DNA from 4 places in the Streptomyces sp. NPDC042102 genome. Region 4 is predicted to be linked to each of the others. Evidence: riboswitches for the same ligand, from Rfam matches in the RefSeq annotation. Region 4 holds a riboswitch; each other region holds the start of a gene.
What was found. Region 4 has a riboswitch for cobalamin ahead of ACZ6KO_RS16955 (ribonucleoside-diphosphate reductase subunit alpha). Riboswitches for the same ligand answer to the same signal wherever they lie in the genome.
Positions count from the first base shown of each region.

Region 1: another riboswitch for cobalamin. It lies ahead of ACZ6KO_RS17955 (energy-coupling factor ABC transporter permease); the one in region 4 lies ahead of ACZ6KO_RS16955 (ribonucleoside-diphosphate reductase subunit alpha).
Region 2: another riboswitch for cobalamin. It lies ahead of ACZ6KO_RS05885 (ABC transporter substrate-binding protein); the one in region 4 lies ahead of ACZ6KO_RS16955 (ribonucleoside-diphosphate reductase subunit alpha).
Region 3: another riboswitch for cobalamin. It lies ahead of metE (5-methyltetrahydropteroyltriglutamate--homocysteine S-methyltransferase); the one in region 4 lies ahead of ACZ6KO_RS16955 (ribonucleoside-diphosphate reductase subunit alpha).

Region 1 is NZ_JBVJDL010000003.1:1,019,713-1,026,503, reverse strand. It holds gene ACZ6KO_RS17970 (AMIN-like domain-containing (lipo)protein) at 1-329, shown strand, start outside; gene ACZ6KO_RS17965 (hypothetical protein) at 384-1,145, opposite strand; gene ACZ6KO_RS17960 (AfsR/SARP family transcriptional regulator) at 1,370-4,306, shown strand; cobalamin riboswitch at 4,303-4,521, shown strand; gene ACZ6KO_RS17955 (energy-coupling factor ABC transporter permease) at 4,550-5,245, shown strand; gene ACZ6KO_RS17950 (energy-coupling factor ABC transporter substrate-binding protein) at 5,245-5,622, shown strand; gene cbiQ (cobalt ECF transporter T component CbiQ) at 5,627-6,376, shown strand; gene ACZ6KO_RS17940 (energy-coupling factor ABC transporter ATP-binding protein) at 6,373-6,791, shown strand, end outside.
Region 2 is NZ_JBVJDL010000001.1:1,438,491-1,445,281, forward strand. It holds gene ACZ6KO_RS05875 (aldo/keto reductase) at 1-121, opposite strand, end outside; gene ACZ6KO_RS05880 (glycoside hydrolase family 18 protein) at 301-1,641, opposite strand; cobalamin riboswitch at 1,740-1,875, shown strand; gene ACZ6KO_RS05885 (ABC transporter substrate-binding protein) at 1,912-2,919, shown strand; gene ACZ6KO_RS05890 (FecCD family ABC transporter permease) at 2,916-3,941, shown strand; gene ACZ6KO_RS05895 (ABC transporter ATP-binding protein) at 3,938-4,723, shown strand; gene ACZ6KO_RS05900 (effector-associated constant component EACC1) at 4,832-5,284, shown strand; gene ACZ6KO_RS05905 (caspase, EACC1-associated type) at 5,281-6,791, shown strand, end outside.
Region 3 is NZ_JBVJDL010000004.1:735,826-742,616, forward strand. It holds gene ACZ6KO_RS21400 (alpha/beta hydrolase) at 1-930, shown strand, start outside; gene ACZ6KO_RS21405 (PLL family lectin) at 1,049-2,722, opposite strand; gene ACZ6KO_RS21410 (AfsR/SARP family transcriptional regulator) at 2,786-3,862, opposite strand; cobalamin riboswitch at 4,081-4,307, shown strand; gene metE (5-methyltetrahydropteroyltriglutamate--homocysteine S-methyltransferase) at 4,476-6,791, shown strand, end outside.
Region 4 is NZ_JBVJDL010000003.1:794,476-801,266, reverse strand. It holds gene ACZ6KO_RS16970 (carbon starvation CstA family protein) at 1-1,381, shown strand, start outside; gene ACZ6KO_RS16965 (YbdD/YjiX family protein) at 1,378-1,572, shown strand; gene ACZ6KO_RS16960 (Uma2 family endonuclease) at 1,639-2,223, opposite strand; cobalamin riboswitch at 2,338-2,475, shown strand; gene ACZ6KO_RS16955 (ribonucleoside-diphosphate reductase subunit alpha) at 2,622-5,015, shown strand; gene ACZ6KO_RS16950 (ribonucleotide-diphosphate reductase subunit beta) at 5,015-6,028, shown strand; gene ACZ6KO_RS16945 (hypothetical protein) at 6,086-6,791, shown strand, end outside.

The DNA of each region.
Region 1 (6,791 bases), 230 kb from region 4:
AGGGCACCATCCCGGAGACCACCGTCACCGAGGTGCCCGAACTGGTCTACGACGGGTCCGGCCACCCGGTCCCGCTGCCCGGGAAGTACTTCCTGGAGATCCGCCTGCACCCCGCCGCCGCGCACAACGACGCGGGGCAGTCCGTCTACAAGGGCCCGCATCTGATCAAGCTCAACCTGCCCAAGCTCAAGGGCCTGGCCATGACCGGCGACTACGAGGGGTACGTCACCTTCGGCACCGCCTTCGCCACCAAGCCCCAGTTCAGCACGTTCAAGCTGCACAACCCCGAGCGCTTCGTGGTCGACGTCGCGCACCCGAACACCTGCTGAGCCGTCCGCGCATCGGAGGGCCCGGGGTGTCGCACACCCCGGGCCTCTCTCCCGTCAGGCCGGCCGGATCCGCATCATGGTCGGGTCCCCGTTCCCGAACCAGTCCTGCGCGCAGGAGTAGCGGCCGGGTGCGGCCGCGCCGACCAGGCCGAGGCAGGCCGCCATGGCCCGCTGCCCGTAGGCGTTGGGGTGCATGGACTCCTCCAGCGTCCCCTGGGTGTCGGCGTGGTCCAGGAAGCGGAACCATTCCGCGCGGCGCGGGTCGGGTCCGCCCTGCCCCACCTGTGCCACGCCGAGCGAGCACACCTCGTGGCCGGCGAGCGCGTCCCGCAGGTCGAGGAAGTCCGTACCGCGGGCGGTGGCCACCGACTTGACCAGGTCGCCGATCCGCGGGACGACCGCGTCCTGCTTCTTCCAGCACAGCCGGGAGAAGTACCAGTCGTACGCGCAGTCGCCGATGATCGTGCCGAAGCCGAGGTCGTTGCCGCCGACGGCGCCGCTCGCGCCGTAGACCCGGCCCGGGTCGTAGCCGGATCCGGTCCAGGCCCGGTCGGTGCCGTTGCGGGAGGCGGCGTACCGGTCGGTGTTGCCGAGCCAGCGGCCGCCCTCGCCGGAGATGAAGCTGTCGCCCATGGCGACGGCGACGGCCGGCCCGCCGGGCACGGCGGCCCCGGAGGAGCCGGGGGGTGCCGTGATCGCGGCCGGGCCGGGCGCGCGGCCGGCGTGGGCGTCGGGTGCCGTCAGCCCGGCCAGGCCGAGCAGCGCGACGGTCAGCAGCGCGGCGCCCCGGGAGGCGGTGCGCGTGCGGGTACGCATGGGGGTCGTCCTCTCGTCCGTGCGGGGTGGGAAGGGGCGCCGTTCCACCCGGGGAGGCCGGCGGGGCCGGGACCCGGCCACCCCCGCGTCCCCCGTGCGCCCGGCGCCCCGCGACGACGGCGAGGAGTGTGGAGGAACCCCTGCGCCGGCCGCGTGGAAGGACGTTACGATCGGCGCCCACCGGCAGCCCGTCCGCCGGCCACTCGTCCGCCACGGAGTGCGCCATGCCCTTGGTCTTCGCCCTGCTGGGTCCGGTCCAGGTGACCCTGGACGGGCGGCCGTTGCCGCTCGGCGGGCCGCGCGGCCGACGGGTGCTGGCGGCGCTGCTGCTGGAGGCCGGGCGGGCGGTCCCAGTGGCGGGACTCGCACGGGCGGTGTGGGACGACGCGCCCGCCACGGCCCGCGAGCAGCTGCACAACGTCGCCGCGTCGCTGCGCCGGCTGCTGGCGGGTACGGGTGCCACGGTGACCCGCTCGGAGGCGGGCCTCACCCTGGAGCCGGGCCCGGCGGTGCTGGACGTACGGGAGTTCGCCCGGCTGCGGGCGGCGGCCGGGACGGCGCCCGCGGCCGAGGCCCGGCCGCTGCTCGCCGGAGCCCTGGAGCTGTGGCGGGGCCCGGCGCTGGGCGGGCTGGCCGGGCGGCTGTTCGAGGCCGCCGCGGCCCGGCTGGAGGAGGAGCGGCTCGACTGTCTGGAACGGCGCCTGGCCGCCGACCTGGAGCTGGGCCGGCACGCCGAGGTGTGCGGCGAACTCGCCTCCCTCACCGCCGAACACCCGCTGCGCGAACGCCTGGTGGAGCTGCGCATGCTGGCCCTGTACCGGTCGGGCCGGCGCGGCGAGGCGCTCGACTGCTTCACCCGGGCCCGGCGCAGCCTCGCGGACGCGACGGGACTCGACCCGCGGCCCGAACTCCACGCCCTGTACGGCGCGTTACTGGCGGACGCCCCGCCCCCGCACCCCGCCCCGGACCCGCCGCCCGGGCCGCCGCCGCCCGCGCCGCTCGGCGCGGTCGTGGCCCCCGTCCCGCCGGCACCCGTCGCCCCTGTGCCCGCCCAACTGCCGCCCGCGACCGAGGCCTTCGTCGGACGCGTCGTGGAGGCCGCCGCCCTGGTGCCCGCCCTGCGCGCGGCCGGCGGCGGCGTGTGCGTGGTCACCGGGCAGGCCGGGATCGGGAAGACCGCACTCGCGGTCGAGGTCGCCCGGGGCGTGCGCGAGGACTTCCCCGACGGGCAGCTGTTCGTCGATCTGCGCGGGGCGGACCAGGGGGCCGCCGACCCCGCCGAGGTGCTGGCCGGGTTCCTGCGCGGGCTCGGCGTGGACGGGGCGTGCGTGCCCGCCGGAGCCGGGGAGCGGGCCGCGCTCTACCGGAGCCTGCTGGCCGGCCGGCGGGTGCTGGTCGTCCTCGACAACGCCGCCGGGGAGGAGCAGGTACGGGCGCTGCTGCCGGGCCCCGCCGGTTCGGGCTGCGCGGTGCTGGTCACCAGCCGGCACCGGCTGACCGGGCTGGACCGGCGCCTCGCGCTCACCCTGCCGGTGCTGGCCGAGGCCGACGCCCTCGGTCTGCTGGGCCGGGTCGTGGGGCACCGGCGGGTCGCCGGGGAGACCGGGGCGGCGCGCGAACTGGTCGCGCTGTGCGGCCGGCTGCCGCTGGCCCTGCGCGTGGTCGCCGCCCGGCTCGCCGCCGCCCCGCACCGCGAACTGGCGCGCCTGGCGGCGCGGCTGCGCGACGAGCGCGGGCGGCTGGACGAGCTCGCGCACCACGGGGCCGACGTCCGGGCCGGGCTGCGGCTGAGCTACCGGGCGCTGCCCGCCGAGGCCCGCGCCCTGCTGCGCGCGCTGGCCGTGCTGGACGCGCCGGACTGTGCCGGCTGGGTCGCCGCCGCCCTCCTCGACCGGCCCCCGGCGCGCGCCGAGGAGGCCCTGGACGCCCTGGTCGGCGCCCATCTGCTGGAGGTCGCCGGGCGGGACGAGGCCGGGCAGCTGCGCTACCGCCTGCACGACCTGGTCCGCGCCTTCGGCCGCGAACTGGCCGCCCCCGGACCGGCGGACGCGGCGCTGCGCCGGGCGCTCGGCTGCTGGGTCGCCCTGGTCCGCGCGGGCCGCCGGGCCCACCAGGGGCTGGACTACCCGGGCCTGGGCCGCATGGCCGCCGGGTGGGAGCCCGAGCCGGGCGTGCTGGCGCTGGTCCGGGCGGAGCCGGTGCGCTGGCTGGGGGCCGAGCGGGAGGCGCTGGTGGCGACCGTACGGCAGGCGGCCGCCGTCGATCCGTACGCCTGCCGGGAGCTGGCCGCCGCCGGGGAGTACCTCTTCGACCTGCGCAGCGACCTGACGGGGTGGCAGACGGTGCAGGAGAGCGCGCTCGCCGCCGCGCTGGCGGCCGGTGACCGGACCGGTCAGGCCCTGATGCTGGTGGGACTGGGCCGGCTGCGGGCCTGCCGGGTGGAGTGGGGGCCGGCGCGCGAGACGGTCGCGGCCGGGGAGCGCCTGTTCGAGGAGCTGGGGGACGCGCACGGGGCGGCGTACGCGGGCTGGGTGCTGGCGTACCTGGACCGGGTGCAGGGCCGGCTCCCCGAGGCGCTGGAGCGCTGCCGGAGGATCGCCCCCGTCTTCGAGGCGGCCGGCGACCGGTACGGGCACGCGCACGCGCTGCGCGGGATCGGCCAGGTGCTGCTCGCCGGGGGCGACAGCGCCCGCGCCCTCGACGTGCTGCGCGAGGCCCTGGCCGTCGCGGTGCGCGGCGGCGCCGCCTGGCCCCGGATGTGCATGCTGCGCTGGGTCGCCGACGCGCAGCTCGTACGCGGCCGGCTGGCGGAGGCGGCGGCCGGTTTCCGGGAGGTGCTGGCCCATACGGAGGGCTCCGGCGACCTCGCCGGGCAGTCGGCGGCCCGGATCGGGCTCGGCCGGATCGCCCTGGAGCGGGGCGACACGGCGCAGGCGCTGCGGCAGCTGCGGGCCGCGGACGAGCTGGGCCGGCGCTCCGGGCAGACCCTGGTGCACGCCCTCGCCGTACCGCCGCTGGCCCGGGCGCTGCTCGCGGCGGGCGAGACGGCCGCCGCGCGGGCCCTGCTGGAGGAGGCCCAGGAGGGCTGCCGCCGGATGAACGCACGGCCGTTGCTCGAGCAACTGCGGGCGGCGCTGGCCGCGGTGCCGTCCGTGCCGTAGGGTCAACAGGCCTTGGTGTTCGGGAAACCGGTGGAAAACCGGTGCGGCCCTCGCCACTGTGATCGGGAAGTCCGGCTCCTCCCCCTGCCCGCGGCAGGGGACCCCCCAGCGGGAAGCCACTGGGCGGCGGCGGGATGATCCGCACCGCCTGGGAAGGCGGAGCCAGGGCATCAGTACCCGTGAGCCAGGAGACCGGCCGGGGTGCGTTGTCCATCCACGAGGTGCTGGAGAGGTCTCCCGCTCATGCATATAGCCGAGGGGTTCCTGCCCCCTTTGCACGCGGCCGCCTGGGGCGCCGCGTCCGCTCCCTTCGTCGTCCACGGCGTCCGCGCGCTGACCCGTGAAGTGAAGGCGAACCCGGAGAGCACCCTGCTCCTCGGCGCGTCCGGGGCCTTCACTTTCGTCCTGTCCGCGCTGAAGATCCCGTCCGTCACGGGCAGTTGCTCGCACCCGACCGGGACGGGGCTCGGCGCGATCCTCTTCCGGCCACCGGTCATGGCGGTGCTCGGGACGATCACCCTGCTCTTCCAGGCACTGCTGCTGGCGCACGGCGGCCTGACCACGCTCGGCGCGAACGTCTTCTCGATGGCGATCGCCGGCCCGTGGGCGGGGTACGCGGTCTACCGGCTGCTGCGCAGGTCCGGCGTCCCGCTCATGGTGACCGTCTTCTTCGGCGCGTTCTTCGCCGACCTGGTCACGTACTGCGTCACCAGCGTGCAGCTGGCGCTGGCGTTCCCCGACCCGGGCTCCGGTTTCGCGGGCGCGCTCGCGAAGTTCGGGGGGATCTTCGCGGTGACGCAGATCCCGCTGGCGGTCAGCGAGGGCCTGCTGACGGTGCTGGTGATGCGGCTGCTGATGCGGTCCAGCAAGGCGGACCTGATCCGGCTGGGCGTCGCGAAGCTCACCGGGTCGAAGTCGAAGCAGGAGGCGGCGGTCTGATGTCGAGGAACGCGAAGATCAACACCCTGCTGCTGCTCCTGGTGGCGGCGCTGGCCGTGCTCCCGCTCGCGCTGGGGCTGGGCGAGGGCAAGGAGGAGCCGTTCACGGGCGCGGACGCGCAGGCGGAGGCGGCGATCACCGAGCTGAAGCCGGATTACGAGCCGTGGTTCTCGCCGCTGTACGAACCCCCGTCCGCGGAGATCGAGTCGGCGCTGTTCGCCCTCCAGGCGGCGATCGGCGCGGGCGTGCTCGCGTACTACTTCGGGCTGCGCAAGGGCCGCCGCCAGGGCGCGGCGGAGGCGGCCGGTACGACGGGGACGGCGGGCGCCGGGGAGAGCGCCGCCGTGACCGCGGCGGCCGGGTCCGCGGAGTCCTGAGCCCGTGCTCCCCATCGACGCCGCCGCGCACAGCAGCCGCTGGCGGGGCCGTCACCCGTTGGAGAAGGCCCTGCTGGGGCTGGGTCTGACGGTGACGGCCGTCTGCCTGCCGCCGTGGCCCGGCGCCCCGCTGGTGGGCGCGGCCACCCTGGCCGTGCTGCTGGGCCCGGCGGGGGTGGGCCGGCGGCAGCTGTGGCGGGCCTTCCGCATTCCGCTGGGCTTCTGCTGCACGGGCGCCGTGCCGCTGCTGTTCGCGGTGGGCGGCCCGGCGGGCTGGGTCGCGCCGGCCCCGGACGGGCCGCGGCTGGCCGCGGAGTTGCTGCTGCGCACCTCGGCGGCCTCGCTCGGCGTGCTGCTGTTCGCCTTCACCACACCGATGTCGGACGTGCTGCCGCGGCTGGTACGGGCGGGGGTGCCGGCGCCGGTCGTGGACGTGGCGCTGGTGATGTACCGGATCGCCTTCCTGCTCCTGGACTCGCTGGCCAAGGTGCGCCGGGCGCAGGCCGCCCGGCTGGGGCACACCCACCGGGCGGCGGTGTGGCGTTCGCTGGCCGGACTGGCGGCGACCTCCTTCGTCCGGGCCTTCGACCGCGCCGCGCGGCTCCAGGACGGGCTGGCGGGCCGGGGGTACGACGGGACGCTGCGCGTCCTGGTGCCGCCGGCCACCCTGTCGTGGCGGTTCCTGGCCGCGTCGGGGGCGCTGCTGAGCGTGGTGGTGGCCACGACGTACGTACTGAAAGGGCTGTATCTGTGACGCCGTTGGTGGAACTGTCGGGCGCGGGGTTCGCGTACGAGGACGGGCCGCCGGTGCTCAGCGGCGTCGGCCTCGCGCTGCGCGAGGGCCGGGCGCTGGCCCTGCTGGGCCGCAACGGCAGCGGCAAGACCACGCTGATGCGGCTGCTGAGCGGCGGGCTGCGTCCGGCGTCGGGCGCGCTGTCCCTGGACGGTGTGCCGGTCTCCTACGACCGGGCGGGCCTGACGCGGCTGCGCACGTCGGTGCAGCTGGTGGTCCAGGACCCCGACGACCAGCTGTTCGCGGCGTCGGTGGAACAGGACGTGTCGTTCGGGCCGATGAACCTGGGGCTGCCCCGGGAAGAGGTCCGGGCGCGGGTCGAGGCCGCCCTGGCGGCCCTGGACATCACGCACCTGCGGGACCGCCCCACCCATCT
Region 2 (6,791 bases), on a different contig from region 4:
CGGAGGGGGTCCCGTCCGCCAGATGGGTCAGACGCATCGCCCCGTAACCGATCCGATGGACGGTCAGATCGCCGAGCTTCCAGGTGCCGGCGACATCCGCAGTGATCGTTTCATTGGTCATGTCCGCAGTCTGGCACCACTTTCCGAAAGGTGCCGGACCCTGTGGACAACCGCGATCGGGGCCCGGCCCGGCCCCGGATCGCGGGCCCGCCGCGCACCGCGCGAGCCGGTTCCCGGACAGGGAACACCGCCGGGCCGGAGCAGTGTCGGCGGCCCGGCGGCGTCCGATCGGAAGGGGGGTCAGCGCCCCCGCAGGCCGCGGTCCACGGCCGTCATCAGCTCGCCGTCGGCGGTGTCCCCGTCCAGCGACCAGAACATCGCGCCGCCCAGCCCGTGTTCCCGCACGTACGCCGACTTCGCCCGCAGCACCTGCGGGTCGTCGTACGTCCACAGGGTGGTGCCGTCGAACAGCCACGCGTGTCCGCCGCGCCGGTCCCGGTGCACCGTGTACGCGCCCGAGTCCGCCAGCTTCCTCAGCGCCTTGTAGTCCTCGTACCCGGCCGCCCAGGTGGCCGGCGCGGGGCCGGCCGCGGGCTGCCCCATCCCGTCCCCGCCGCCGCCGACCCCGGTCCAGCCCTGCCCGTAGAAGGGCATGCCCATCACCAGTTTGTGCGCGGGAGCGCCCCGCCGCTTCCAGGCCTCGACGGTGCCGTCCACGCTGAAGTCGTCCCGGGCGTACAGGGCGGACTGCTGGGCGGTCCGTGGCTCGCCGGAGACGTGGAAGTCGTACCCCTGGAGCGTGACGAAGTCCAGGTCGCGCATGATCCGGCGGACCTCGAAACCCGCGTCGATCTTGGCGGGGGCGGTCGGCACGAAGGCGCTCAGCTCGTACCTCCGCTGCTGGGTGCGTCCGTACGCATCCAGCTGGGTGCGGAACTCCCGCACCAGCTCGGTGAAGTTCCGCTTGTCCTCCGGCCGGTACGTGGTGTCCGTGTCCCCGGCCGACCCCGGCCACTCCCAGTCGAGGTCGATGCCGTCGAAGAGCCCGGCGGCCGCGCCCGCGCCGCCGCGGGCGCCGTCCTGCGGCAGGTTCCCCTTGATGTACAGGTCGATGCAGGACGAGACGAACGCCTTGCGCGAGGCGGGGGTGCGGGCGGCGTCCGAGAAGTGGGTGGACCAGCTCCAGCCGCCCAGCGAGATGAGCACCTTCAGGCCCGGGTGCCTGGCTTTGAGCTCACGCAGCTGGTTGAAGTTCCCGGCGAGCGGCTGCTGGGCGTCGTCGGCCACTCCGTCGACGGAGTCGGCCGCGGCCAGCGGACGGACGTAGTCGGCCCAGGCGTCGGCCTCGCCCGGCACGTTGCCGGTGAAGCACCTGCCGTCCGGGCCGACGTTCCCGAAGGCGTAGTTGATGTGGGTGAGCTTGCCGGCGGTGCCGTTGGTGTCGAGGTCCTGGACCTGGAAGTCCCGGCCGTAGACGCCCCATTGGGTGAAGTATCCGACGCGCTTGTACGAGCGGCCGTGGTCGCGGTCCCGGTCGGGGCCGGTGTCGGCGGCGGCGCCGGCGGCGGGCGCGAACGCGGCCAGCAGGGAGAAGGAACAGGCGGCGGCGACGGCCAGCCTGCCGAGCATGCTGCGGCGCATGGGCTTCCTTTGCGGATGCGGGCAATGGACGTGCGCTGTGCACCCCGGAAACTATTGGTCTGGACCAGATGGGTCAAGAGGGCCGGGCCCGCGGAGGCGTCTGGCAGACTGGGCCGCGTCACCCCAGGCGGTGCAGGACAGGAAACCGGTGCGATTCCGGTGCGGTCCCGCCACTGTGACCGGATCCCCGACGGGTTCCGGGAGTCAGACACTGACGCACCGCCTCCTCACGTCGACCAGGGGACGAGGATCCCCCGGAGAGGCTTCGCCATGCCGCTGTCCCGTGCCCGTGCCCGCGCCCGCCGTGCCGCACTGCGTACGCTCGCGCCCCTCGCGCTCCTGATGCCCCTGACCGCGTGCGCGGGAGCCCCCGCCGGCGACGGCCCCGCCGCGGCGGCCCCGGCGGACGGATTCCCGTACACCGTCACCAACTGCGGCGTGAGCACGACCTTCACGGCCCCGCCCCGCCGCGCCGTCACCATGAACCAGCACGCCACCGAACTCCTCCTCGCCCTCGGCCTCGAGGACCGGACGGCCGCCACCGCCTACCTCGACGACGCGGTCCTGCCCCGCTACCAGGGCGCCTACGGGAAGATCGAGGTGCTCGCGAAGGAGTACCCCTCGAAGGAACTGCTGCTGGGCGCCGAGCCCGACTTCGTCTACGGCGGCTACCGCAGCGCGTTCGACAAGGCACAGGGCCGCGACCGCGAGGGCCTGCAGAAGAGCGGCATCAACACCCGTCTGAACGTGGAGTACTGCACCGACGGACCCGTAGGACTGGCCCAGCTCAAGACCGAGATCACCGAGGTCGCCCACACCTTCGGCGTCCCCGAGCGCGGCGCCCGCCTGATCGAGGACGAACAGCGCCGCATCGACGCCGTCACCGCCCGGGTGAAGGACAAGCCCCGGCCCGCCGTCTTCGTGTACGACTCCGGCGAGGGCGCCGCCTCCACCTCCGGCGGCCAGGGCATCGGCAACGAGATCGTCTCCCTGGCCGGCGGCACGAACGTGTTCGCCGACCTCAAGGACACCTTCGGGGACGTGTCCTGGGAGCAGGTCATCGCACGCAAGCCCGAGGTCGTCCTCATCTACGACTACGGCGGCACGAGCGTCGAGGCCAAGAAGCAGCGCCTGCTGAACGACCCGGCCCTCGCGCAGGTTCCCGCGATCCGGGACAAGAAGTTCGTGGTGCTGCCGCTGTCCTCGGCCGTCCTCGGCGTCCGCGTCGCCGACGCCGTCGAGTCCCTGGCCGGCGGCCTGCACCCCGACGCCGCGTGAGGGCGCGCACACCCGTCGCCCTCGTGCTCGTCCTGCTCACGGCCGCGCTCGCCGCCTCCGCCGTGGCCGGGCTGGCGCTCGGGCCGGTCAGGATCGCTCCCGGCCGGGTGCTCGACATCGTGCTCGGCGGGGAACGCACCGGTGCCTTCGCCTCCATCGTGTGGGACGTGCGGATGCCGCGCGTGCTGCTCGGGGCCGTCGTCGGCGCCGGGCTCGCGGTGTCCGGCACCGTACTGCAGGCCCTCGTACGCAACCAGCTCGCCGATCCGTTCCTGCTCGGCGCCTCCTCGGGGGCCTCGGCCGGGGCGGTCCTGGTCCTCGTGCTCGGCGTCGGCGCGGGCGTGGCCACCAGCCTGAGCCTGCCTCTCGCCGCGTTCGCCGGGGCGATGGGCGCGCTCGTCGCCGTGTACGCGATGGCCCGGCGCGGCGGCACCATGACCACCGGCCGGCTGATCCTGGCCGGGGTCGCCGTCCAGTACATCCTGTCGGCCCTGACCAGCCTGGTGCTGGTGCTCGCCGCCGAGGCCGACCAGGTCCGGTCGGTGCTGTTCTGGACGCTGGGCGGACTCGGCGGGGCCCGCTGGGACGAACTGGCCCTGCCCGCCGCCGCCCTGGCCGTCGGCACCGGCCTGCTGCTCGCGCTCGCCCGGCCGCTGGACCTGCTGCTGGCCGGCGAGGAGGGCGCGCGGACCCTGGGCCTGGACACCGGGCGCTTCCGGGCCGCCGTGTTCGTCCTCACCTCGCTGGTCATCGGGGTGCTGGTGGCCTACAGCGGGGCGATCGGCTTCGTGGGCCTGATGATTCCGCACGCCGCGCGCATGCTGGTCGGCGCCGGGCACCGGGCGCTGCTGCCGGTGGCCGCACTTGGCGGTGCGGTGTTCCTGACCCTGGCCGACCTGCTCGCCCGCACCGCCGCCGCGCCCGAGGAGATACCCGTCGGGGTGGTCACCGCGCTGGCCGGCGGACCGTTCTTCCTGTGGCTGCTGCGGCGGTCCACCCGGGTGGAGGGGATCACCGGATGAAACCCGCGGAACTGCGGCTGGACGCCGTACGGTACGAGACCGACGGCCACACCCTGCTGCACGGCGCCGACCTCGCCGCACGCCCCGGCGAGACGGTCGGCGTGGTCGGCCCCAACGGCAGCGGCAAGACCACACTCCTGCGCTGCGTCTACGGCGCCCTGCGGCCCACGTCCGGCCGGGTGCTGCTGGACGGAGCGGACGCCGCCGCGCTCACCGTCAAGGAACGGGCCCGGCGGGTGGCGGTCGTCCCGCAGGACGCGGGCGGCACCCTCGGGCTGACGGTCCGTGAGGTCGTCGCGATGGGCCGCAGCCCGCACAAACGGTTCTGGGAGACGGACGGCGAGGACGACCGCGTACGCGTCGCCGAGGCCCTGCGGACGGTCGGCGCCGACCACTTGGACGGGCGGCGTTTCGACGCGCTCTCCGGCGGCGAGCGGCAACGGGCCCTGGTGGCCCGGGCCCTGGTCCAGGACCCGGGCCTGCTGGCCCTGGACGAGCCGACGAACCACCTGGACATCCGCTACCAGCTGGAGATCCTGGCCCTGGTCCGCGCCCTGCCCGCCACCGGCCTGCTGGTGCTGCACGACCTCAATCTGGCCGCCTCCTTCTGCGACCGGCTCTACGTGCTGCACCAGGGCCGGATCGCCGCCCACGGCACGCCCCGCGAGGTGCTGACCGAGGACCTCCTGGCCGACGTGTGGTCCGTGCGCACCCGGATCGGCCCGCACCCCGCCACCGGCGCGCCGCACATCGTCTACCTCCCGCCGGAGGCTCGCCGGTGATCGGCCGGTGAGCCGGCTCGGCACCACCTGAGAGCGCCCGAACGGCCCCCGGTCCGGGGCCCGTTGTGCCATGGTGTGGGCAGGTCCGAGAACCGGGGGAGCCGCCGTATGCGCATCACGATCGCCCGCTCGCAGTCCGCGCCGTCGGAGGCCGAGAGAGAACTGCGGTCGCTGCACCAGTGGTTGCGGGACGACGACCGCGTACGGCGCCACGCACGCGTGGAGTGGGGCGGCGCCGAGCCCGCTCCCGGGACGATGGGCTCGGCGCCCGAGTACGTCCTGCTGGCCGTGGAGTCCGGCGTCCAGCTGGCCGGCCTCGCCCTGGCCTGGTTCACCTGGCGCGGCACGCACCCCCGGCCGCCCGCCGTCACCTTCGAGCACGAGGGCGTGACGGTGACCCTGGACGGGCAGGACCCCGAGACCGCGGCCCGGCTGCTCGAATCCCTGACCCGCGACGCCCGCCGCGCAGCCCAGGACGCTCCCGCCGCACCGCCCACCTCGGCGTCTCCCTCGGCACCTCCCTCGGCCCCCACCGCGGCGGACGGCGACGCCGGGGCATGACGGTGTCCGGCCCGCCCGCCGACCCCCAGCGGTCGAGCGCGGTACTCATCGGCGTCAGCACGTACGCCCACCTGCCCGGGCTCCCCGCCGTACGGACCAACCTGGCCGACCTCCAGGACCAGTTGCGGGACCCCGCGGTGTGGGGGCTGCCCGCCGAGCGCTGCCACCTCGTCCACGACCCGGCCGGCGGTTCGGCCGCCATCGCGCCGCTGCGGCACGCCGTCGAGGCGGCCACCGACACCCTGGTGGTGTACTTCGCGGGCCACGGACTGGTCGACCCCGACCGCGGCGACCTGTGGCTCGCACTGCCCGGCACCCGCCCCGGCGAGGTCGACACGGTCATGCCGTACGACTGGGTCCGCCGCGAGCTGCTGCGCAGCCGCGCCGAACGGGTCCTCGTCGTCCTCGACTGCTGCTACAGCGGCCGCGCCCTGGGGTCGATGGGCGCCGCCCACGCCACCGCGGAACTGGCCAACGGCGCGGAGGCCGCGGGTACGTACCTGATCGCCTCGGCGAGCGAGTCCTCCCAGGCCCTCGCCCCGCCCGGAGCCCGCAACACCGCCTTCACCGGAGAGCTGCTCTCCCTGCTGGAGCACGGCATCCCCGACGGTCCCGAGCTGCTCCGCCTCGACGACCTGTACACCCTGCTCGCCGGGGCCCTGCGGGCCCGCTCCTGGCCGGAGCCGCAGGCACGGGTCCGCAACACCGCGGGCCGGCTGCCCCTGTTCCGCAACCGGGCACACGTACCGCCGCGCCCCGCCGAACAGTTGATCGCCCACCGCTACCGCCCGCTCGACGGGGCCCTGTTCGCCGACGAGGACGCCACCACCCTGGCCGCCCGGGACGTCCTGCTCGACCGGCTGGTCGGCATCCGGATCATGCGCCCCGAGAGCGCCGCCGACCCCGCCCGGCGGGAGGCCTTCGCCGCGATGCTGCGCGCCCGGGCCCGGCTGGCCCATCCCTCGCTCGCCGTCGTCCTGGACCTCGGTGAGACCGAGGTCCAGGGCATGCGCTGCCCCTACGCTGTCACCGAGGGGCTCGAAGGGGTCGCGCTCGACAGCTGGTGCTCCGGCCCGCGCGACCTCGGACGGACGGTACGCGCCTGCTCGGACATCCTCGGAGCGCTCGACGAGGCCCATCGCAACGGGCTGGCCGACTGGTACCTCGATCCCGGCCGGATCCGGGTCGTGGCCGGACACGTGAAAGTCGTCGACTGCCGCACCGGCCTCCCCTCGCCGGCCGCCCGCGCGGACGACCTGCGCAAGGTGGCCGCCTGCGCCCATCAGCTGCTCACCGGCGGTGCCCGCCCGCCGGACCGCGCGGGACCGCCCCCGGCCGTTCCGGCCGGGATCCCCGACGGGCTCGCCATCGTGCTGGGCGATGCGTGGTACGGCCGGTTCGGCAGCGCCGCCGCGATGCGCGACGCGCTGGAGTGGGCCCTGCTCACGCCCCCGAGCCCGCGGCCGGCTCACAGCCCGGCGACGGTCGCGCCGGCCCCGCCGGCCCC
Region 3 (6,791 bases), on a different contig from region 4:
AAGGGCAGCTCCCTCAACTTCTACCTCACGGTGACCACGCCCGAGGTCGCCGGCGAGCAGCACATCAAGATCATCCTGCCGAGCGGCTACTACGACGACCCGGGCAGGCGCTACCCGGTGATGTACTTCCTGCACGGCTCGCCCGACGACCCGGTCCAGCAGAACTACCCGGCGCTGTCCATGTCGAACTCCATGATCACCGTCATTCCGGACGGCGGTGCCCGCGGCTGGTACGCGAACTGGCTGAACCAGAGGACGGCGGCAGGCGCCCAGAACTGGGAGAACTTCCACCTCAAGCAGGTGATCCCGTTCATCGACGCCAACCTGCGGACCGTCGCCACCAAGAAGGCGCGGGCCGTGGCCGGCGTCTCCATGGGCGGCTTCGGGGCCTTGCGCTACGCCCAGGCCCGCCCCGACCTGTTCAGCCAGACCGCCTCCCTGTCCGGCGACATCGACCTGTCGGTCAGGTCCATGGACCTGCGGCTGGCCGTCGTCGCCTCGCTCATCGACGCGCAGGGCGCCATCTGCGGCTCGGCGTCCGGTGTCTGCGACCCCGCCGACTCCCCGTACAAGCCGGGCGTCGACAGTGACGCCGCGTTCGGCTCGCCGTACCCGGTGTTCAACGCCGACTGGCGGTGGAACGAGGTCGATCCGTCGCAGCACATGGACCGGCTCAAGGCCGGCGGTGTCGGTGTCTCCGTGTACGTCGGCAACGGCGGCGGCTCGCCGACCGACATCGAGTTCTGGCTCGAAGGCGCGGCCAAGCACGTCAAGAACGCGATGGACGCCCAGGGCATGTCGTACTACTACGTCAACTACGGCGACGGTGCGGGCTGGGGCACCCAGTGCAACGGCGGCCACAACGGCGGCTGTTGGGAGGAGTCCCTGCGGGACCTGATCCCCCGGCTGGAGCGGGCGTTCGCCTCCTGATCCGGATCCGCCTCCGGCGGTACGGGCCCGGCCCGGGGCCCCGGCGACGAGCGCACTGCCGTCGCCGGGGCACGGGCCGTGTCCGTGCAGGGCCGTGCCGTGCCGTGCCGTGCCGTGCCTAGTTGATCGCGGGACCGGAGTCGTTCAGCCAGCCCCATTCCGACCAGCTGGCGAAGCCGGTCTGCCACCGGTGGTAGACACCGGCGTGGCTGGTGCCGAACACCTCGACGCGTCCGTCGGCGTTGTTGCCCGCACCGATCGTCGTGCCACCGCCACCGAACGTCTCCCACTGCGCGTACGCCGCGTTCGGACCGGTCTGCCAGGCGTGGCTCGCGGTGGTGGCGTTGATCGCGAACACCTCGACGCGGCCGTCCACCGACCGCGAGGTGGCCAGCTCGGCGTCGGGGATCCCGCCGGTGCCCGTCCACGCGGACCACGAGGTCGGGCCGGTCTGCCAGCGGTGGAACACACCGGTGGCGTTGGACGCGAACACCTCGAGCCGGCCGTCCTGGTTGTGGCTGACGGCGACGGCCTTTCCGCCGGTGCCGAAGTCCTCCCAGGCGGACCAGCCGCCGTTGACGCCGGTCTGGTACAGGTGCCCGAACGTCGCGTCCGACAGCGCGAACACCTCGAGCCGGCCGTCCGGCGCGTTCTCCATGGCGAGGCGGGCGTTGGCCGGGCCGCCGCCGGTGCCCTCCCAGGCGGCCCAACCGCCGCTGGGGGCGTTCTGCCAGCGGTGGAACACACCGCCCGCGTTGGAGGCGAACACCTCGATACGGCCGTCGGCGTTGGTGCCCGCCGCCACCCGGTACCCTCCGGTGCCGAAGTTCGCCCAGGCGGACCACCCCGCGCTGGGCCCGGTCTGCCACATGTGGTCGAACGTGCTGTCCGACAGCGCGAACAGCTCCAGCCGGCCGTCCGCGTTGGACGCCACCGCCAGCTGCGCGTTGCGCGGACCGCCCGCGAAGCGCCACGGCGACCAGGCGCCGTTCACCGAGGTCTGCCATGCGTGGTACACGCCGTCGGCGCCGGCGGCGAAGGCTTCGAGGCGGCCGTCCGCCGACCGTCCTGCGACCACCCGGCCCGAGGCGTACGGGTGCTCGGGCCCGCCGCTCGTCCCCGCCCACAGCGCGTTGGCCAGCAGCGCCGCGTCGCCGGCTTGGATGCCGTACAGGTGGCGCAGGTCCTCGCGCGGCTGCTGGACGTTCCAGGCGACGTGGCCGATCTCGTAGTTGTTCCAGGAGCCGCCGGGGAACTGCCGCTCCATCGCGTCGAGGAAGGCGTTGGTGGCGTAGGTCGGGTCCAGCCGCTGCTCGCGGCTGCCCCACCAGTCCTGCTGCTGGAACAGTCCGAGGCTGGTGTGGTCGACGGCCGCGGAGTAGTTGTTCATGCTGGCCTCGACGATGATCGTGGCGATGGAGATCGTCGCGGCCCTCGGGCTCAGCCCGCGGTCCTTCACCGCCTGCGTGACCATGCGGGCACAGGAGATCCTGTACGCGTCGAGATGGCCGGCCATCTTCGCGTTCAGCTGCGGGTTGAGCTGGTCGGCCATGACGGCGTCGGTGGCCGACGGGCCGGCCGGATCACACGGGACGGTGGGGATGACCATGCCCCTCACCGTCCCCTCCGGACCCATGAAGTACCGGGAGACGCCGTACCGGTCGTCACCCGGTCCCGGGACGGGCACGGCGCGGGCGAGGCCGGCCGGGGCGGTCAGGCCTATGAGCAGGGCCCATAAGCCGGTGATGACGGCGAGTCTGGAGAGCATGCGGGACAGGCCTGTTCCGGCCATGGTGTGCCTCTCTGTCGTGGGAAGTGGTGCGCGGGGGGCGGGGAAGGGAGGGGCGCGGCCGGGCTACGGGTGACGGCGCCGCGCGGTCGCGGCGTTGCCGGAAGGCCCCGGGCCGAGGGCGTCGTCGCCGCGCAGGATCGTCAGCCGCGTGCGGCGCAGCAGCCGGCTCGGAGGTACGCCCAGCTCGTCGGCGAGGCGGCGGCGGGCGACGTCGAAGACGGTCAGGGCGTCGGCCTGGCGGCCGTCGAGGTACAGCGCGCGCATCAGCGTCGCGGCCAGCTGCTCGTCCAGGGGGTGCGCCGCGGTCAGGGGGAACAGCTCGGCGATCGCGTCCGCGCCCCGGCCGAGCCGCAGTTGCCACTCGGCCTTCCGCCGGGCGATGGCGATCCGGCGCTCGGTCAGCCTCAGCCGCTCCAGTTCGGCGAGCGGCCCGGGCACGCCGGCCAGGGGTTCTCCGCGGAACAGCGCCAGCGCCTGGGCGCACAGCCGGACCGCCTCGGCCCGCTCGCCCGCGCGCTCGGCCGCCGCGACGCCGGTGACCAGTTCCTCCATGTGCGCCACGTCGACGTCGACGGCGTCGGAGACCAGCCTGTAGCCGCACCGGGCGCGTTCGATGACGGAGTCCGGGTCGTCCCCGAGGCGCAGGGCCTTGCGCAGTCGGTAGACGTAGACCGGGATCACGTTGGTGGCGGGCGGCTCCATCCCCCAGACGTCGTCGAGGAGTTCCCGACGGCTGAGCGTCCGGCCCGTGCTGAACGCCAGCGCCGCGAGCACGGCTTGCTGCCGGAGGTGCCCGAGCTCCAGTGGGCGCCCGTCCCGGGAGGCCCGCAGGGGCCCGAGCAGCGAGATCCGTACCCTCGGGCCGGCCGGCGCCGCGGGGCTCGCCGGCCGGGTGCGGGGGCCGCGTCCGGGAACGATCAGGCCGCTGTCGAAGGCGTGCACGATGGCGGCGGCCCGGTCGCGCAAGCCCAGCTTGACGAGGATCCGCGCGAGGTCCGCGGCGACGACGCCCTCCGGGACGGCGAGGGCGGCGGCGATCTCGTCGTCCCGCAGGCCGCACCCGACCGCGGCGAGCACCTCGCGCTCCTGCCGCCCGAGGGCGGCGGCGGTCGGGCGGTCCGTGGCGGCGGTCGTCGGCATCACTGCTCCCCGGCTCCCTGCTGGTCGGTCGGGCGGGCGCCGTCGACAACGTAGGGGGCGTCGCGCGGGGGAAGGCATCCGGAACGATCCGGAGTGACACGCGCGGCGACGGAGCCCCGGCCCCTTCCGGAACGGGAAGTCGGGCTCCCGGCGGGGAGATTGCCCTCGGCGACGTCCGGATGTTGGACACATGCTCGCCGCTGAGCGATCCGGGCCTCTAGGCTGGCGGGGCAGCTGGTTCGCCCCGTCCGCCAGGCGGGATGCGTCGTAAGAGGGAACCCGGTGGGAATCCGGGACTGCCCCGCAGCGGTGAGCGGGAACGACCGCCGTCATACGCACTGGGACCGCCAGACCGGTCCTGGGAAGCGACGGCCAGTAGGGGCCTGCCTCGGCAGAGGCCGGCGTGCCCGCGAGTCCGAAGACCTGCCCGTTGCCCGTGCGCGGAACCGTTTCCGCGTACGGAGATCCCGGTGACCTCGTGGGCGGGTCGGCGTACAAGGCGAGCGGCACGTGCGGTGGTCCACCGCGGCGTGGTCCGCGCGTTCTGTCGTTCCTTCGCGTCCGCGTCCCGTCTCCGGGACGTTTCTGGACACATCTCGCGAAGGAGAGTTCCGTGACAGCGAAGCCCGCAGCCGCGGCAGCACGAGCCACCGTGTACGGCTACCCCCGCCAGGGGCAGAACCGCGAACTGAAGAAGGCCATCGAGGGCTACTGGAAGGGCCGCGTCACCGCCGGCGCCCTCCGGGACACGGCGGCGGGCCTGCGCCGTACCCACTGGCGGCAGCTGGCCGAGGCCGGCATCCACGAGGTGCCGACCGGCGACTTCTCGTACTACGACCACGTCCTGGACACCAGTGTCATGGTCGGCGCCGTCCCCGCGCGCCACCGTGCGGCGGTCGAGGCCGACGCCCTCGACGGCTACTTCGCGATGGCGCGCGGCACCCAGGACGTCGCCCCGCTGGAGATGACCAAGTGGTTCGACACCAACTACCACTACCTGGTCCCCGAGCTCGGCCCCCGCACCGTCTTCACCGCCGACTCCGCCAAGCAGGTCGCCGAACTGAAGGAGGCCCTGGCTCTCGGGCACACCGCCCGCCCGGTCCTCGTCGGCCCGGTCACCTATCTGCTGCTCGCCAAGCCCGCCCCGGGCGTGGCAGCCGACTTCGAGCCCCTGACCCTGCTGGACCGGCTGCTGCCCGTCTACGCCCAGGTGCTGGCCGACCTGCGCGCCGCCGGCGCCGAGTGGGTGCAGCTGGACGAGCCCGCCCTGGTGCAGGACCGCACCCCGGCCGAGCTGAACGCCGCCGCGCGCGCCTACCGCGAGCTGGGAGCGGCCGCCGACCGGCCGAAGCTGCTGGTCGCCTCCTATTTCGACCGGCTCGGCGACGCCCTCCAGGTCCTCGCGGCCGCACCCGTCGAGGGCCTGGCCCTCGACTTCACCGACTCCGCGGCCGCGAACCTGGACGCCCTCGCCGCGGTCGGCGGGCTGCCGGGCAAGCGGCTGGTGGCGGGCGTGGTCGACGGCCGCAACGTCTGGATCAACGACTACCAGAAGTCCCTGACCACCCTGGGCACCCTGCTCGGGCTGGCCGACCGGGTCGACGTCGCCGCGTCGTGCTCGCTCCTGCACGTCCCGCTGGACGCCGCCGCCGAGCGCGACATCGACCCGCAGATCCGGCGCTGGCTGGCCTTCGCCCGCCAGAAGACCGCCGAGATCGCCACCCTCGCCCGCGGCCTCGCCCAGGGCACCGACACCATCGCCGCCGAACTCGCCGCGAACCGCGCCGACCTGGCGTCCCGTGCCGGCTCCGCCATCACCCACGACCCGGCGGTCCGGTCCCGTACCGCCGCGATCACCGACGCGGACGGCCGGCGCTCCCAGCCGTACACCGAGCGCGCCGCGGCCCAGCGCGCCCACCTCGGCCTGCCCGTGCTGCCGACCACCACCATCGGCTCGTTCCCGCAGACCGACGAGCTGCGCGTGGCCCGCGCCGACCTGCGGGCCGGCCGGATCGACAGGGCCGGGTACGAGGAGCGGATCGAGAACGAGATCCGCGAGGTGATCTCCTTCCAGGAGAAGACCGGCATCGACGTCCTCGTGCACGGCGAACCCGAACGCAACGACATGGTGCAGTACTTCGCCGAGCAGCTCACCGGCTACGTCGCCACGCAGCACGGCTGGGTCCAGTCGTACGGCACCCGGTACGTGCGCCCGCCGGTCCTGGCCGGTGACATCTCCCGCCCCGAGCCGATGACCGTGCGCTGGACGACGTACGCGCAGGCGCAGACCGCCAAGCCGGTCAAGGGCATGCTGACCGGCCCCGTCACCATGCTCGCCTGGTCCTTCGTACGGGACGACCAGCCGCTCGGCGAGACGGCCCGCCAGGTGGCCCTCGCCCTGCGCGACGAGGTGAACGACCTGGAGGCGGCGGGTACGCCGGTCATCCAGGTCGACGAGCCGGCCCTGCGCGAGACGCTGCCGCTGCGGTCCGCCGACCACGCCGCGTACCTGGCCTGGGCCACCGAGTCCTTCCGGCTCAGCACCAGCGGCGTCCGGCCGGACACCCAGATCCACACGCACATGTGCTACGCCGAGTTCGGCGACATCGTCCAGGCCATCGACGACCTCGACGCCGACGTCATCAGCCTGGAGGCCACCCGCTCGCACATGCAGGTGGCCGGTGAGCTGGCCGAGCACGGCTACCCGCGCGAGGCCGGCCCGGGCGTCTGGGACATCCACTCCCCGCGCGTCCCGGGCACCGACGAGGCCGCCGCGCTGCTGCGCAAGGGGCTGGAGGCCATCCCGGCCGAGCGGCTGTGGGTCAACCCCGACTGCGGTCTGAAGACCCGTGGCTGGCCCGAGACCCGCGCCTCCCTGGAGAACCTCGTCTCCGCCGCCCGCGCGGTCCGCGCGGAACTGGCGGCCGGC
Region 4 (6,791 bases):
GTACGGCTTCCTGGCCTCCGTACTGCCGGTGTGGCTGCTGCTGGCGCCGCGCGACTACCTGTCCACCTTCATGAAGGTCGGCACGATCGCGATGATGGCCGCCGGTGTGGCCATCGCGATGCCGACGCTGAAGATGGACGCGGTCACCTCCTTCGCCAGCCGCGGCGACGGCCCGGTCTTCGCCGGGTCGATGTTCCCGTTCGTCTTCATCACCATCGCCTGCGGCGCGCTCTCCGGCTTCCACTCCCTGGTCTCCTCGGGCACCACCCCGAAGATGGTCCAGAAGGAGACCCAGATCCGGATGATCGGCTACGGGTCGATGCTGACCGAGTCCTTCGTCGCCATCATGGCGATGATCGCGGCCTGCATCATCGAGCCGGGCCTGTTCTTCGCGGTCAACTCGCCCGCCGGCATGGTCGGCACCACCGTGCAGTCCGCCTCCGAGGCGATCGCGGGCATGGGCTTCACGATCTCCCCGGAGCAGCTCGCACAGGCCGCCAAGGACGTCGAGGAGGCCAGCCTGCTCTCCCGTACGGGCGGCGCGCCGACGTTCGCACTCGGAATGTCGGAGATCTTCTCGTCCGTGTTCGGCGGGGCGTCGATGAAGGCGTTCTGGTACCACTTCGCGATCATGTTCGAGGCGCTGTTCATCCTCACCACCCTGGACGCGGGCACCCGGGTGGGCCGGTTCATGCTCCAGGACATGCTGGGCAACGTCTACAAGCCGTTCAAGCAGATCAGCTGGAAGCCCGGTGTGTGGCTCGCGAGCGCGCTGGTCGTCGGCGCGTGGGGCTACTTCCTGTGGGTCGGCGTGAAGGACCCGCTGGGCGGCATCAACCAGCTCTTCCCGCTGTTCGGGATCGCGAACCAGCTGCTGGCCGCCGTCGCGCTGGCCGTGTGCACCACCCTGCTGGTGAAGTCCGGGCGGCTGCGGTTCGCCTGGGTGACGGCGGTCCCGCTGGCCTGGGACGCGGCGGTCACGCTCAGCGCGAGCTGGATGAAGGTCTTCTCCGAGGACCCGCGCGTGGGCTTCTTCGCGCAGCGCGACAAGTACCAGGCCGGCATCGACGCCGACAAGGTGCTGCCGCCCGCCAAGACCATGGACGACATGCACACCGTCGTCACCAACTCCACGGTCGACGGCGTGCTCTCGGCGCTGTTCGCCGTGCTGATCATCATCGTGCTGGTGGACGCGGCCCGGGTCTGCTTCAAGGCCATCGCCAGCCCCGAGACGGTACGGCTCTCCGAGGTGCCGTGGACCGAGTCGAAGATCGTCGCACCGGCCGGGCTCTTCCCGACGGCGGAGGAGAAGGCGGAGCTGGCCGCGGCCGGCCTCGACGACTCCGGCGGCGGCAAGGTCAAGGAACCGGTGTCCTCGTGAGCGTGCGGGCAGCGCTCGCCCGGGTCCGGTACTTCGTCCGCGAGTTCTCGGGCGAGGCGGCGTACGACCGGTACGTCGCCCACGCCCGCGCGCACGACCCGGGGACGGAGGTCATGACCCGGCGGGCCTTCGAGCGGGCCCGCACCGACGCCCGCGAGGCGGACCCGCGGGAGGGCTTCCGCTGCTGCTGAACGGCCACGCGAAGGGCCCCGCCGGGCGTACCGGCGGGGCCCTTCGCGGTGCGGGGGGGGCGAGGGTCAGCGCACCCAGTCCTTGAGGGCCTCGGTCTGGAGGGTGATGCCGACGGGGTCAGGGAGCTCGACGTCCTGACCGAAGGCAAGGGTGCGCACATTCACGTAGCGAACACCGTTCGGCTCGCTGTAAACCCTCACCAGACAGGCGTCCCGGTCGATCAAGAGGTAAACAGGGATACCCGCCTCCGCGTAGGCGCGCGGCTTCTCCTTGCGATCACGCTCGTCGGTGTCGGAGTCGTACGAGGTGACCTCGACGACCATCAGCACCGGCGACGGGTCGGCCCACTCGCCCTGGCCCTCGAACGCCCCGTCCGGGGCGAGCGAGGCGTCCGGGCGTGCCCGCCCCCCGCGGTACCGCTCGACCTTCAGCCCCCGTTCGACGTGGAGCCACTGCTCGGGGCGGAACTGCATGCAGACGCGCGCAAGCCACACCACGATCCGGTCGTGATCCCCGTCCGGCATGGCCTTGCTCCTCAGTACCCCGTCAATGAATTCCAGCCGCGCCCCCTCTGATTCGCGCGCCGCTATCCGCGCCAAGGCTTCGAAGTCTTCGATGGGCATGTGCGGTCGGTGAGTCATCACGGTCATGCCTCGCTCGCCTTCCTGGACGGTCTGCCTCCGACGATAGCGGAGAGGTACGTCATAGGGACTCCGCGTCGCGGGCGACACAACATCTGGGGGGTCACGCATCCACCGCCCCCCACATGTATGCTCATCCTCGCTGTCGCCGCAGGGGAATCCGGTGCGAATCCGGAACTGTCCCGCAACGGTATGAAGTGCGCCTTTCGTCAGGAGGGGCACGCCGCGAGTCCGAGGACCTGCCGACGGTGCGCCCGGGTCGACCGTCCCGGGTGCCGACCACGTCCGGGCCTCGCGGTTGGGCCGGTGGACGCCATGCGGTGCCACGTGTTCCCGTCACGCCCGCATGCGCGCCCTCGTGCCCGCGTCCGCCGGTGACCGGAGCCGAGCGAGGGAGAGCTCCCCCCGTGACCATCGCGCCTTCCGCACCGCGCGCCGAGTCCGACCTGCCCGAGGCCGAAGGCCCCGGCGCCGCGCTGCTGCGCACCCTCACGGACCTCACGGCCGATCTGCCGGACACCGACCCCGGCCGGGTCGCCGCCGCCGCCCTGCGCGGCCGCAGCGCCACGTCGGACGAGGCCGAACTGCGGGGGCTGGCCACCGAGGCGGCCGCGGGGCTGATCTCCGAGGACCCGGCGTACTCCCGGCTCGCCGCCCGGCTGCTGACGCTGGCCATCGCCGACGAGGCCGCCGGCCAGGGGGCCACCTCCTTCTCCGCCTCGGTCGAGGTCGGCCACCGCGAGGGCCTGATCGCGGACCGCACCGTGGAGTTCGTCCGCGCCCACGCCGCCCGCCTGGACGCGCTGGTCGAGCACGCGCTCGCCGAGGGCGCCGACGACCGCTTCGGCTTCTTCGGCCTGCGCACCCTGCACAGCCGCTACCTGCTGCGCCACCCGCTGACCCGTCAGGTCATCGAGACCCCGCAGCACTTCATGCTGCGCGTGGCCTGCGGCCTGGCCGAGGACGACAGCGTGCGCGCGGTGGAGGAGGTCGGCTCGCTCTACGCCCTGATGAGCCGCCTGGACTACCTGCCCTCCTCCCCCACCCTCTTCAACTCCGGCACCCGGCACCCGCAGATGTCCTCCTGCTACCTGCTGGACTCCCCGCTGGACGAGCTCGACTCGATCTACGACCGCTACCACCAGGTGGCGCGTCTGTCGAAGCACGCCGGCGGCATCGGCCTGTCGTACTCGCGCATCCGGGCCCGTGGTTCGCTGATCCGCGGCACCAACGGCCACTCCAACGGCATCGTCCCGTTCCTGAAGACCCTCGACGCCTCGGTCGCCGCCGTGAACCAGGGCGGCCGGCGCAAGGGTGCCGCCGCCGTCTACCTGGAGACCTGGCACGCGGACATCGAGGAGTTCCTGGAGCTGCGCGACAACACCGGTGAGGACGCCCGGCGTACGCACAACCTGAACCTGGCGCACTGGATCCCGGACGAGTTCATGCGCCGCGTGAACTCCGACGGCCAGTGGTCGCTGTTCTCCCCGTCCGACGTGCCCGAGCTGGTCGACCTGTACGGCGCCGAGTTCGACGCCGCGTACGTCAAGGCCGAGGCGGCGGGCCTGGCCAAGAAGACCATGCCGGCCCGGGAGCTGTACGGCCGCATGATGCGTACCCTCGCGCAGACCGGCCAGGGCTGGATGACGTTCAAGGACGCCTCCAACCGCACCGCGAACCAGACCGCGCTGCCGGGCACGGTGGTCCACTCCTCCAACCTGTGCACCGAGATCATCGAGGTCACCAACGACGGCGAGACGGCCGTCTGCAACCTCGGTTCGGTCAACCTCGGCGCGTTCGTGCTCGCCGAGACGGGCGAGATGGACTGGGAGCGGCTGGACGAGACCGTCCGCACCGCCGTGACCTTCCTCGACCGCGTCGTGGACATCAACTTCTACCCGACCGAGCAGGCCGGCCGCTCCAACGCCAAGTGGCGTCCGGTGGGCCTGGGCGCGATGGGGCTCCAGGACGTCTTCTTCAAGCTGCGGCTCCCCTTCGACTCCGCCGGGGCCAAGGAGCTCTCCACGAAGATCGCCGAGCGGATCATGCTGGCGGCGTACGAGGCGTCGGCCGACCTGGCCGAGCGCAACGGCCCGCTGCCGGCCTGGGAGCAGACCCGTACCGCGCAGGGCGTGCTGCACCCCGACCACTACGGTGTGACGCACCACTGGCCCGAGCGCTGGGACGCGCTGCGCGCCCGGATCGCCACCAGCGGCATGCGCAACTCGCTGCTGCTGGCCATCGCCCCGACGGCGACCATCGCCTCGATCGCCGGTGTGTACGAGTGCATCGAGCCGCAGGTCTCCAACCTCTTCAAGCGCGAGACGCTCAGCGGTGAGTTCCTCCAGGTCAACGGCTACCTGGTCGAGGACCTCAAGAAGCTCGGCGTCTGGGACGCCCAGACCCGCGAGGCGCTGCGCGACTCCTCGGGCTCGGTCGAGGGCTTCGGCTGGATCCCGGCCGAGATCCGCGAGCTGTACCGCACGGCGTGGGAGATCCCCCAGCGCGGCCTGATCGACATGGCGGCGGCCCGTACGCCGTACCTGGACCAGAGCCAGTCGCTGAACCTGTTCATGGAGACGCCCACCATCGGCAAGCTCAGCTCGATGTACGCGTACGCCTGGAAGCAGGGCCTGAAGACCACGTACTACCTGCGCTCGCGCCCGGCGACGAAGATCGCCCGCGCCGCGTCGGGCGCGGCCGCCGTCCCCGCCGCCGCCACACCGCTGCCGCAGGCCGTCGACGCCGACGCGCTGGCCTGCTCCCTTGAGAACCCCGAGTCCTGCGAGGCCTGCCAGTAATGCCCAGCTCCGACAAGAACCTTCTCGACCCGGGCTTCGAGCTGACGCTCCGTCCGATGCGCTACCCGGACTTCTACGAGCGCTACCGGGACGCGATCAAGAACACCTGGACGGTGGAGGAGGTCGACCTCCACTCCGACGTCGCCGACCTCGCCAAGCTCACCCCGGCCGAGCAGCACATGATCGGCCGCCTGGTGGCGTTCTTCGCGACGGGTGACTCCATCGTGTCGAACAACCTGGTGCTGACGCTCTACAAGCACATCAACTCCCCCGAGGCGCGCCTGTACCTCTCGCGCCAGCTGTTCGAGGAGGCCGTGCACGTCCAGTTCTATCTGACGCTGCTCGACACCTACCTGCCCGACCCGGACGACCGCGCGGCGGCCTTCGACGCGGTCGAGGAGATCCCCTCGATCCGCGAGAAGGCGCAGTTCTGCTTCAAGTGGATGGACTCGGTCGAGAAGATCGAGCGCCTGGAGACGGCCGCCGACCGGCGCCGCTTCCTGCTGAACCTGATCTGCTTCGCGGCGTGCATCGAGGGCCTGTTCTTCTACGGCGCCTTCGCCTACGTCTACTGGTTCCGGTCGCGCGGTCTGCTGCACGGCCTGGCGACCGGCACCAACTGGGTGTTCCGCGACGAGACCATGCACATGAACTTCGCCTTCGAGGTCGTGGACACGGTCCGCAAGGAGGAGCCGGAGCTCTTCGACGACGCCCTCCAGCAGCAGGTCACGGACATGCTGAAGGAGGCGGTCGAGGCCGAGCTGCAGTTCGGCCGGGACCTGTGCGGCGACGGCCTGCCGGGCATGAACACCGAGTCGATGCGCGAGTACCTCGAGTGCGTCGCCGACCAGCGCCTGGTCCGCCTCGGTTTCCCGCCGGTCTACGGCTCGCAGAACCCGTTCGCGTTCATGGAGCTCCAGGGCGTCCAGGAGCTGACGAACTTCTTCGAGCGCCGCCCGTCGGCCTACCAGGTCGCGGTCGAGGGCACGGTCGACCTCGACGAGGACTTCTAGGTCCGACGTCCGGGCCCGGGTTCCGGGTCCGGACCGCTCTTGCTAGCGTCCCCGCCCATGGGAAGAAGTACCTGGCTGACCAGGACCTCGGGCGGGGGCGCACTGCTGTGTGCGGGGGTGGCGCTGTGGCGGGTGCTGTTCCGGGCGGGGCCGCCGTTGCCCGATCCGTGGCTCGCCGTGCTCGGGTCGGCGGCGGTGCTGTGCGCGGCCGGCTGGGTGTGGGCCGCCGTCCGGCCGGTCCGGCAGCCGCGGGCCGTTCCCGCGGAGCCGCCGCCGGGTCCGCCGGCCCGGATGCCCTGGCGGGCGGCCGGCCGGCTCCGGGTGGCGGGGCTGGTGTGCTGCGTGCTCTTCCTGCCGATGCTGCTGGTCGATCTGGGGCTGCGGCCCGACGGCGCCGAGGCGCGGCGGATCGCCGTGCTGCGGGAGGCCGGCGCGATCGTGGACGAGGCCCGGATCGAGGAGGTGCTCCGCCGGGACCCGCGGACCGACCTGACCGTACGGGTGCCCGGACTCGCGGTCAGCGGCGACGAGTCGGTGCGGGTGACGGGTGCGGTGGTGGACGGCCGCCCCGTGGTCGGCGGCCGGGTGCAGGTGCTGCACGTCCCCGGCTCGCCCGGGCTCGGCGGCTACGTGGACGAGGCGGGCGTTCTCGCCCGCTATGCCGCGGATGCCCCGACCGGCTGGGCGCCGCGCCTCTTCCCCGGCTCGGAGCTGCTGTTCTTCCTGCCGGTGATCGGGCTGCTGGGTGCCGGCGTCCTGGCCC